2 regions of the Variovorax sp. NFACC27 genome follow, and region 1 is predicted to be linked to the other one. Evidence: riboswitches for the same ligand, from Rfam matches in the RefSeq annotation. Region 1 holds a riboswitch; the other holds the start of a gene.
The links. Region 1 has a riboswitch for glycine ahead of ABL840_RS05635 (D-amino acid dehydrogenase). Riboswitches for the same ligand answer to the same signal wherever they lie in the genome.
Positions count from the first base shown of each region.

Region 1 (4,914 bases):
TGGTCGGCCTGGCCGACGCGGGCGCCGATGGCATCCGCCGCACCGGCGATTTGGGCGCCGACGTGCTGGTACGCCACATCATCGGGCTCGACCCCACGCGGCGCGGCATCGCCATTGCCGACACGGCCGAAGCCGGCATGCGGCTGACCTTCTGCCGCCGCAACGCCCAGGCGGCGCGCGCCGACCTGATGCGCATCTGTGCGGAAATTCGCGAGGAACTGGAGCCCGAGGAACAGACGCTGGCCACCGCCCGCGCCGTGGCGGCGGGCGAGGCCGAGGCAGCGCCGCATCCCGCGCGGCGCATCGCAGGCGCGGTGTATGTCAGCTGCTCCGGCCGCGGCGGGCCGCACTTCGGCGCGCCGGGGGCGGAGCTGCAGATCGTGCGGCATGCGCTGGGCGATGTTCCGTTGGTCGGCTTCTTCGCCGCTGGTGAGATCGCGCGGCACCATCTGTATGGGTATACCGGGGTGTTGACGGTTTTCACCGCCAACGACTGATTCCAGACCCGACGCGAAAAAGCGACGGGCGGGTTTCCGGCGGAAACATGCATCGCTAGAATCCGCCCGCTTTCTTGAATCTCTGCTGCTGCAAGAAAGAGCCAGCCGCGCATCGTCAGTGATGCGCGGGCGATCTCTTTCGCCTCTCCACGCAAAGTGCGACGAGGCAGGAAGCCGACACGGTTTCCCCAATGGAACAGCAGCCATGAGCGACCTTCGTTTCTCGAGACTTCAGCGCGCCTTTTCGCGTGCTGGCATTGCCGTCGACTACCGCGACGGCGTTTATCACCTGCACCACGAGGCCTCGCAGGCCACGGTGCTCCTGCCACCCAGTCTTCCGCTGGAAGAAAAGGCGGTGAATCAGTTGCTGGCTTTTGCCAGCGTGCGCTCGCCCGACGGCGAGCGGGGCGTGTGCAAGGCCTGTGCGACGCCCGACTTCCATCCGGGCTCTGTCGCGCCTGTCGGCAGCGTTGTCGCGACCGATGCCGACTTCGTCATTCCCGCAGCGGTGGGTACCGACATCAACTGTGGCATGCGACTGCTGACCACCGGGCTCACGCTCGACCAGGTGGCGCCGCACAAGACGCGGCTGGTCGAGCGGCTCACGCGCAGCCTGCTCGACAACGGGCGCGACGTGCCGGTGCACACGGCGGCATTCAGGGCGCTGTTCGATGTGGGGCCGTCGGCATTCCTCGAAGCGGTTCAGGACGGCGGGCTATGGTCGGCGTGCGACCGCGACCGGATGCAGGCCGAACTCGATGCCTGCATCGGCCTGGCGACGTTCGGCGGCAGCGCGCGGCATGCGCCCGAGGCCTACACCGGCGTCCGCCATGAGGTGTTTCGTGACCCCTGCCTCGGCACGCCGGGCAGCGGCAATCACTTCGTGGAACTGCAAGTTGTCGACCATGTGATGGACCGTCACGAGGCCTATCGCGCCGGCCTGAAGGCAGGGGACGTGGTCGTGATGATCCACAGCGGCTCGCGCGACATCGGGTTCCATGTGGGCGGCCGCTGGATGGACCGTGCCCGCGACGAATGGCCCAAGGGCCTGCGCCATCCGAAAAGCGGCTTGTACGGCCTGGCGGGACCGCTGGCCGACGAATATCTGGAGGCCATGGGGGTGGCGGCGCGTTACGCATGGGCAAACCGGGTCGTCCTGGCCGAACTGGTACGCAAGGATTTCGCGGAATTGCTGGGTGCCACTTCGTCGAGGCTCGTCGTGGACGTGCCGCACAACGTCGTGCTGCGGGAACACGGCATGAATATCCACCGCAAGGGTGCGACGCCGGCGGACGCGGGCGATCTGGCGCTGATTCCCGGCTCCATGGGTGACTACTCGTACCTGGCGGCCGGACTGGGGCACGAAGACTGGCTCTGGTCGTGCAGCCATGGCGCTGGCCGGCGGATGCGTCGGCAGCAGGTGCGCGCGATGCGGCCGGCGCCCGTCGACGAGCAGGCAAGCTGGCAGTGCGTGACCTTGCGGGAGGAGCGCCGGATCGAGGAGGCGCCGCAGGCCTACAAGCCCATCGGCGAAGTGATCGACGCGCAGGAGCGCGCAGGCCTGATCCACTGCGCGGTGCGGCTCAGGCCCTGGATCACGTTCAAGGCGTGATCCAGGGCTTGCCGGTTCGTCAGCCCAGTGCGGGTTGCGGGATGCGCGGCTTGGGCGCAGGCATCCCCGTGAACGCGAAATCGACCTCCGGCTCCAGTCCGCTCACGATCCGCGCGATCGACTTGCCCGAGCCGCAGGCGTGCGTCCAGCCCAGGGTGCCGTGGCCGGTATTGAGGAACAGGTTCGGCAGCTTCGTCTTGCCGATCAGCGGGACGTTGCTCGGCGTGGCGGGACGCAGGCCGGTCCAGAACTGGGCTTGCGTGGTGTCGCCTGCGCCCGGGAACAGTTCTTCGACGCGGCGCACGATGGCTTCGCAGCGCACGCGGTTCAGGTCGCGGTCGTAGCCGTTGAGTTCGGCCGTGCCGGCAATGCGCAGGCGGTCGCCCGATGCCGAGGTGTAGCGCGAGAACACGAGCTTGAATTCGTCGTCGGTCAGCGAGACCTGGTGTGCCTTCGAGGCGTCCTTGACGGGCAGCGTCACCGAGTAGCCCTTGGCCGGGTAGATCGGCAGCCGGATGCCCAGCGGCGCGGCGTACAGCGGGCTCAGCGAGCCCATCGCCAGCACGAAGGCGTCGCCGCGGATGCGCTGGAAGCGGCCTTCGCTGTCGGTGGCCTCGACGTGGTCGATGCTGCCGCCGGCCTCGCGCAGCGCGGTCACGGTGTGGCTCATCAGGAACTTCACGCCCGCGGCGGCGGCCAGGCCCACGAGCTCGCGGGCGAAGCGGTTGGCGTCGCCCGATTCGTCCTCGGCCGTGTAGGTGGCGCCGGCCAGCTTCGGTCGGATGTGGGCGAGGGCGGGCTCGAGCTTCACGGCCTCGTCGGCCGAGATGACCAGGCGCTCGCAGCCCAGGGCGCGCATCTGTTCGGCGGGCTCGAGGGCGCCGTCGAACTCCTTCTGCGTCGTGTAGAAGTGCAGGATGCCTTGCGTGCGCTGGTCGTAGCTGAGGCCGGTGTCGCGGCGCAACTGTTGCAACATCGAGCGGCTGTATGTGCCGAGACGCACGATCTGCTCGATGTTGTGACGGGTGCGCGCCGGCGTGCATTCGCGCAGGAACTGCAGGCCCCAGAGCCACTGGCGCATGTCGGCGCGCATGCGGAAGAGCAGCGGGGCGTCTTCCTTGCCCAGCCATTGCAGCACCTTCAGGGGGGCGCTGGGGTTGGCCCAGGGTTCGGCGTGGCTGACGGAGATCTGTCCGCCGTTGGCGAAGCTGGTTTCGGCAGCCGGGGTGGCCTGCCGGTCGATCACGGTCACTTCGTGGCCGAGTTGCTGGAGGTAGTAAGCCGAGGTCACGCCGAGCAGGCCGGCGCCGAGAACGATCACGCGCATTTCAAGTACCTTTTGAGGTTGCAGCGCTTGAACGGCGGGTGTTGTTTGCTATCGAATAAATAGCGAAAGCAACTGGACGACCGCAGTCCAAGTTGCCGCTCCCCCTGTCCTCGGTACCTGAGAGATTCATCTGTTGCACCTTCGCAACGGATTTGCTCCTTCGGTGCGCCACGTGAAGTGGCGGCTCTCCAGACGGCGTTTCAATTGATGCAGTACTGACCCCTTGCCGAAATCTCCAAGACTTCGTCGGGCCGACCTGAGCGTTTATGGGAGTTTGCGCCTTCGGTAGGGCCATCAGAGTGGCCCGCTCTCCTGCAAAGCGCAATTGTAAACACAGCGAAAAGAGATCGGTAACGTCTTGTGTTTTCGTCCATTGGCCCAATGGGATAATCGCGCGTTAACGTCCATTGCGACACGGCAATGACTTCCAACATTCAGGGGACCCCATGATCCTGGTTACAGGCGGCGCTGGCTTCATCGGCGCCAATTTCGTTCTCGACTGGATCGCGAACAGCGACGAGCCGGTCGTGAACCTCGACAAACTGACTTACGCGGGCAACCTCGAGACGCTCGCGTCGCTCAAGGGCAACCCGAAGCACATCTTCGTTCAGGGCGACATCGGCGACAGCGCCCTCGTCGACCGCCTGCTGGCCGAGCACAAGCCGCGCGCCGTGATGAACTTCGCCGCCGAGTCGCACGTCGACCGCTCGATCCACGGCCCCGAAGACTTCGTGCAGACCAACGTGCTCGGCACCTTCCGCCTGCTCGAGTCGGTGCGCGGGTTTTGGAGCGCGTTGCCGGCCGATCAGAAGTCGGCCTTCCGCTTCCTGCACGTGTCGACCGACGAGGTCTACGGCTCGCTCTCCAAGACCGACCCGGCCTTCACCGAGGAGAACAAGTACGAGCCGAACAGCCCGTATTCGGCCAGCAAGGCAGCCAGCGACCACCTCGTGCGCGCCTGGCACCACACCTACGGCCTGCCGGTGCTGACCACGAACTGCTCGAACAACTACGGTCCGTTCCACTTCCCTGAGAAGCTGATCCCGCTGATGATCGTCAACGCGCTGGCTGGCAAGAACCTGCCCGTGTACGGCGACGGCATGCAGGTGCGCGACTGGCTCTACGTGAAGGACCACTGCAGCGCCATCCGCCGCGTGCTTGAAGCCGGCAAGCTGGGCGAGACCTACAACGTGGGCGGCTGGAACGAGAAGCCCAACATCGAGATCGTCAACACAGTTTGCGCGCTGCTCGACGAATTGCGCCCCCGCAACGACGGCAAGCCGTACAAGGAACAGATCACTTACGTCACGGACCGTCCCGGCCATGACCGCCGCTACGCCATCGACGCACGCAAGCTCGAAGCCGAGCTTGGCTGGAAGCCCGCAGAGACCTTCGATACCGGCATCCGCAAGACCGTGGAGTGGTACCTCGCGAACAGCGAGTGGGTGCGCAACGTGCAGAGCGGCGCCTACCGCGAG
Region 1 covers NZ_CP157613.1:1,198,879-1,203,792, forward strand. The annotation lists gene ABL840_RS05625 (FIST signal transduction protein) at 1-497, shown strand, start outside; gene ABL840_RS05630 (RtcB family protein) at 703-2,109, shown strand; gene ABL840_RS05635 (D-amino acid dehydrogenase) at 2,129-3,436, opposite strand; glycine riboswitch at 3,531-3,638, opposite strand; glycine riboswitch at 3,673-3,761, opposite strand; gene rfbB (dTDP-glucose 4,6-dehydratase) at 3,883-4,914, shown strand, end outside.

Region 2 (4,914 bases), 4.1 Mb from region 1:
CCGGCGCTGGCGATGGGCGTGGTGTGGTTCGCCGCGAACGCGCGTCGCGGCGCTGCCTCGGGCAGCAGCGCCGCGGCAGCCCCGAAGGCCGGCGACCATCTGATGAAGCCGCACAACGACTGGCGCGCCTTCGGGCTGCTGGTGGCGACCATCGTGGGCTGGTCGATTCCGTACGTCACGGTGCTTTCGATGCTGTCGCTGCGCATCACGCGCGACCTGCACGGCTCGGCCTTCCAGGGCGCGGCGGCGCTCACCGCATTCACGGCGGCAGGCGCGGTGGGCACGCTGCTCGGAGGCTGGCTCGGCGACCGCATCGGGCGCATGGGCACGATCCGCGCCGGCTACCTGCTCGCGCTTCCGTCCCTCGCGGGCATCGTGCTCGCGCCGACCGCCGGCTGGGCACTGGCCTGCACCGGGCTTTTCGGCCTTTGCATGTTCCTGCCCTTCGCCGCGCAGGTGACATTGGCGCAGGACTACCTGCCGCGCAACCCGGCCACGGCCAGCGGCATCGCGCTGGGGCTGGCGCTGTCGGTGGGCGGGTTGGTGTCGCCGCTCTTCGGCATGCTCTCGGACGCGCGCGGGCTCGGCGTGACGCTGACGACCGTGCTGTGCGTGCTGTGCGCCGCGGCGGTGATGGCGCTGCGCCTGCGCAACCGGACGCTGCAGGCCGTGCCGGCAGAAGCCGAAGGGGCTGCCGCCTGAATACTGGTCCCGGGGGCCGGTCTGCCCCACGCATGTTCGCTGCCAGAATCGGGCGACAACCGACAAGGAGGGGACTGCGCCATGAATCGATTCCTGAGCTGCCTGACAAGCGGCGTGACAGGCAGCGTGATGGGCAGCGTGATGGGCGGCGCATTGCTGGCACCGGCCGCCTTCGGCGCCCCGCCCGCGGCGCCCGCCACGCAGGCCGCCCCTGCATCGGCGGCGGCAGCGCCGGTGGATCCCGCCGCCGGCATCCGCGAAGTCGAAGCCGCCGTGCGCGCCTGGGCCGCGGCCTGGTCCGCACGGGACGTGGCGCGCTACCTTGCCGCCTATGCGCCCGACTTCGCCCCGCCGCGCGGCCAGGACCGCAAGGCCTGGGAGGCCGACCGCCGCGCGCGCATCGAGGACAAGGCCGTCATCAACGTGGGCATCGAGAGCCTCGTCATCAGCGTCCAGGGTCAATCGGCCACCGCCACCTTCGAGCAGACCTACAGCGCCGACAAGTTCCGCGAGAAAGGCCGCAAGACGCTGGAGCTGCAGCGCATGGGCAACCGGTGGCTCATACGCAAGGAAAGCGCCGGCTGAAGACCGCCGCGGAATTGCCCCTGTAAGCCAAACGGTTCATGGAGATGTCACTACTTGCAACGATGCTGCAGCCCTCGATTCCCGAAAGCTGTGGCTGCCATGTTTCCCACCAAGACCGACAAGGCGCGCGACGAACTCCAGGGCGGACAGCGCACGCTCAGCCAGCGCGAACGCGCCCTGCTGCTGATGGCCGACGGCCGGCGCTCCCTTACCGACTTCAGCCCGCTCTTCGCCAACCGGGATGAGGCCGAGCAGGCGATCCAGGCGCTGATCGACAAGGGCTACCTGCAGAGCCCGAAGGCAGCGGCAGCCCCGGCGGAGCCTCCCGCGCAGCCCGCGCCCTCGCCCATCCCCGCCGCCCAGCCGATCCAGGTGGCCACCTCGGCCGACACCTTCGACGGCAAGCGTTCGCTGGCCACCACCCGCATGTTCCTCTTCGACATCTGCGAGCGCATGTTCGTGCGGCGCGACCCCAAGTTCGCGCTGCAGATGCGCGACGCGCTGCGCGAGGCGCGCGACCGCAACGCCATGCTGACCATCGCCGCGCTGATGCTCACCGAGATCGAGAAGAGCGCGGGCGTGGAGCGTGCCGAATCGCTGCGCGAGCGCATCGACCGGCTGCTGCCGCCGGCCGAAGTCGTGCATTGACGACAAAAGGGATACGCGAGATGCCCGGCCGGGGCTGTGACACCATCGCCGGGTGAACTCGCCGCCTCCCGCAATCCCCCTGTCCGGGCGCCTTCGCAGCTGGGCGAAGCGCCTGAAGCGCGACGGCGTCACGCTCTGGTTCGCCGGCAGGCACCCGTCCACCCCATGGCATGCCAAGGCACTGGGCGCCTTCGTGGTCGCCTACGCGCTCAGCCCGATCGACCTCATTCCCGACTTCATTCCGGTGCTGGGCTACGTCGACGACGTTTTGCTGCTGCCGGGGCTGATCTGGCTCGCCATCCGGCTGATTCCCCCCGCGGTGCTCGCGGATTGCCGCGCCAGGGCGGACGAATGGCTGCGCGAGCGCGGCGCCAGGCCAGTCAGCCGCTGGGGCGCGGCCTTCGTCGTGGCCGTGTGGGCCGCGGCCTGCTTCGGGGCGTGGCGTCTTTGGTCGGGATAGCGCGAAGGGCCCGCGCGATCCACTACACTTCCCGGGGTCAGGAGAGAGCCCCGCGTGCCGGGGCCGCCGAAGGCGCAGGGACTTCCCGAACGCTCAGGCAAAAGGACTGACGAGGCGCCGGTGAAAGCCGGCGTTTCCTTGCTGGAGAGAGGCCGTTGCCCACGGGCGGCGGTCCACCGAAGGAGCAAACCCCGATCGTGGGGCGAATCTCTCAGGTAAAGCGGACAGCAGGGGTGGCCCATGGCTTGCGTCATGGATTTCGACTGCCCCTTTGGAGTGCCCCGTGGCTGCTTCTTCCTCCGCTACCCCCGACGCCCAGCTTCTCAAGACGCCGCTGTACGACCTCCACCTGGAACTGGGCGCCCGCATGGTGCCCTTCGCCGGCTATTCGATGCCGGTCCAGTACCCCGCCGGCCTGATGGCCGAACACAAGCACACGCGCGACGCGGCCGGCCTGTTCGACATTTCCCACATGGGCCAGCTGCGCCTGGTCGGGCCCGACGCCGCGGCCGCCTTCGAGACCCTGATGCCCGTCGACGTGATCGACCTGCCCGCCGGCAAGCAGCGCTACGGCCTGCTGCTGGACGACGAGGGCGGCATCCTCGACGACCTGATGTTCTTCAACGAGGGCAACGGCTCGATCTTCGTGATCGTCAACGGGGCCTGCAAGGTGGCCGACATCGCCCACATCCAGCAGAAGATCGGCTCGCGCTGCGAGGTGCGCCCCCTGCCCGACCACGCGCTGCTCGCCCTGCAGGGCCCGCAGGCCGCGGCCACGCTGGCGCGGCTGTCGCCCGGCGTCGAGCGCTTCGTGTTCATGACGGGCGGCGCGGTGCAGATCGGCGGCATTCCGGCCTTCGTCACCCGCAGCGGCTACACCGGCGAGGACGGCTTCGAGATCTCGGTAGCTGCATCCGACGCCGAGCGCCTCGCCCGCCTGCTGCTGGCACAGCCCGAGGTCAAGCCCGTCGGCCTGGGCGCGCGCAACTCGCTGCGGCTCGAAGCCGGCCTGTGCCTCTACGGCAACGACATCGACACCACCACCACGCCGGTCGAGGCCTCGCTCAACTGGGCGATGCAGAAGGTGCGCCGCGCGGGCGGGGCACGCGAAGGCGGCTTCCCGGGCGCCGCGAAGATCCTCGCCCAGCTCGCCGCGGCTACCGCGGGTGCGGCCGGCCACACCGACCACGACACGCTGAAGCGCAAGCGCGTGGGCCTCGTCGCCCTCGAGCGCATTCCGGTGCGCGACGGCACGGTGCTCCAGTCTTTCGAGGGCCAGGACATCGGCCTCGTCACCAGCGGCCTGCTCGGCCCCACGGCCGACCGCTGCATCGCCATGGGCTACGTGGCTACAGCCTTCGCCGAGCCGGGCACGCGCGTGCAGGCCATCGTGCGCGGCAAGCCGGTGCCGATGGAGGTCTCGACCATGCCTTTCGTGCCCACCCGTTACTACCGGGGCTGAGCGCCGCCCAGTCAGATCGACCGGCTAGGCTCTGCACCCCGATCCACTTTTTTCCACGAGGAGTTTTTCCACCATGAGCATCAAGTACACCAAGGACCACGAATGGGTGTCGGCCGAGGGCGACGCAGCCACCGTCGGCATCACCGTGCATGCGCAGGACGCGCTGGGCGACGTGGTCTTCGTCGACCTGCCTGAAGTCGGCAAGACCTTCGCCCAGGGCGAAGTCGCCGGCGTCGTCGAATCGGTCAAGGCCGCGGCCGACGTGTTCATGCCCGTGTCGGGCGAGATCACCGAGGTGAACGAAGCCCTGCGCGCCGACCCGTCGCTGGCCAACAGCGACCCGCTGGCCGCCGGCTGGTTCTTCAAGGTCAAGCTGAGCGACCCCGCGCAGCTCGACGCCCTGCTGGACGCGGCCTCCTACGACAAGTTCGCAGCCGAGTCCTGATCCGCTGAATTTTTCAGCAGCACCTTTGTTCTTTCCCTCCGAGCCTTCAACGCCATGCCGACGCCCGCCCTTCCTTCTTTGCAAGAACTAGAGAACGCCGAAGAATTCCTCGCCCGCCACATCGGCATCGACGCGGCGGACGAGGCGCGCATGCTGCCGGCGATCGGCTCGGAGACGCGCGCGGAGCTCATCGACGGCATCGTGCCCGCGGCCATCCGCCGCGCGAAGCCGATGCGCCTGCCCGCGCCGGTGACCGAAGCCGACGCGCTGGCCGAGCTGAAGGCGATGGCGTCGAAGAACAAGGTGTTCCGCAACTTCATCGGCCAGGGCTACTACGGCAACCACACGCCGGGCGTGATCCTGCGCAACATCCTCGAGAACCCCGCCTGGTACACCGCCTACACGCCCTACCAGGCCGAGATCTCGCAGGGCCGCATGGAAGCCCTGCTCAACTTCCAGACGATGGTGTGCGACCTCACGGGCATGGCCATCGCCAACGCATCGATGCTCGACGAAGCCACGGCCGCGGCCGAGGCCATGACGCTCGCCAAGCGCAGCGTGAAGAGCAAGAGCAACGTGTTCCTGGTCTCCGGCGACTGCCATCCACAGACC
Region 2 covers NZ_CP157613.1:5,377,989-5,382,902, forward strand. The annotation lists gene ABL840_RS25175 (MFS transporter) at 1-702, shown strand, start outside; gene ABL840_RS25180 (DUF4440 domain-containing protein) at 784-1,287, shown strand; gene ABL840_RS25185 (hypothetical protein) at 1,387-1,935, shown strand; gene ABL840_RS25190 (YkvA family protein) at 2,009-2,395, shown strand; glycine riboswitch at 2,424-2,514, shown strand; glycine riboswitch at 2,527-2,633, shown strand; gene gcvT (glycine cleavage system aminomethyltransferase GcvT) at 2,679-3,857, shown strand; gene gcvH (glycine cleavage system protein GcvH) at 3,931-4,302, shown strand; gene gcvP (aminomethyl-transferring glycine dehydrogenase) at 4,357-4,914, shown strand, end outside.
Region 2: another riboswitch for glycine. It lies ahead of gcvT (glycine cleavage system aminomethyltransferase GcvT); the one in region 1 lies ahead of ABL840_RS05635 (D-amino acid dehydrogenase).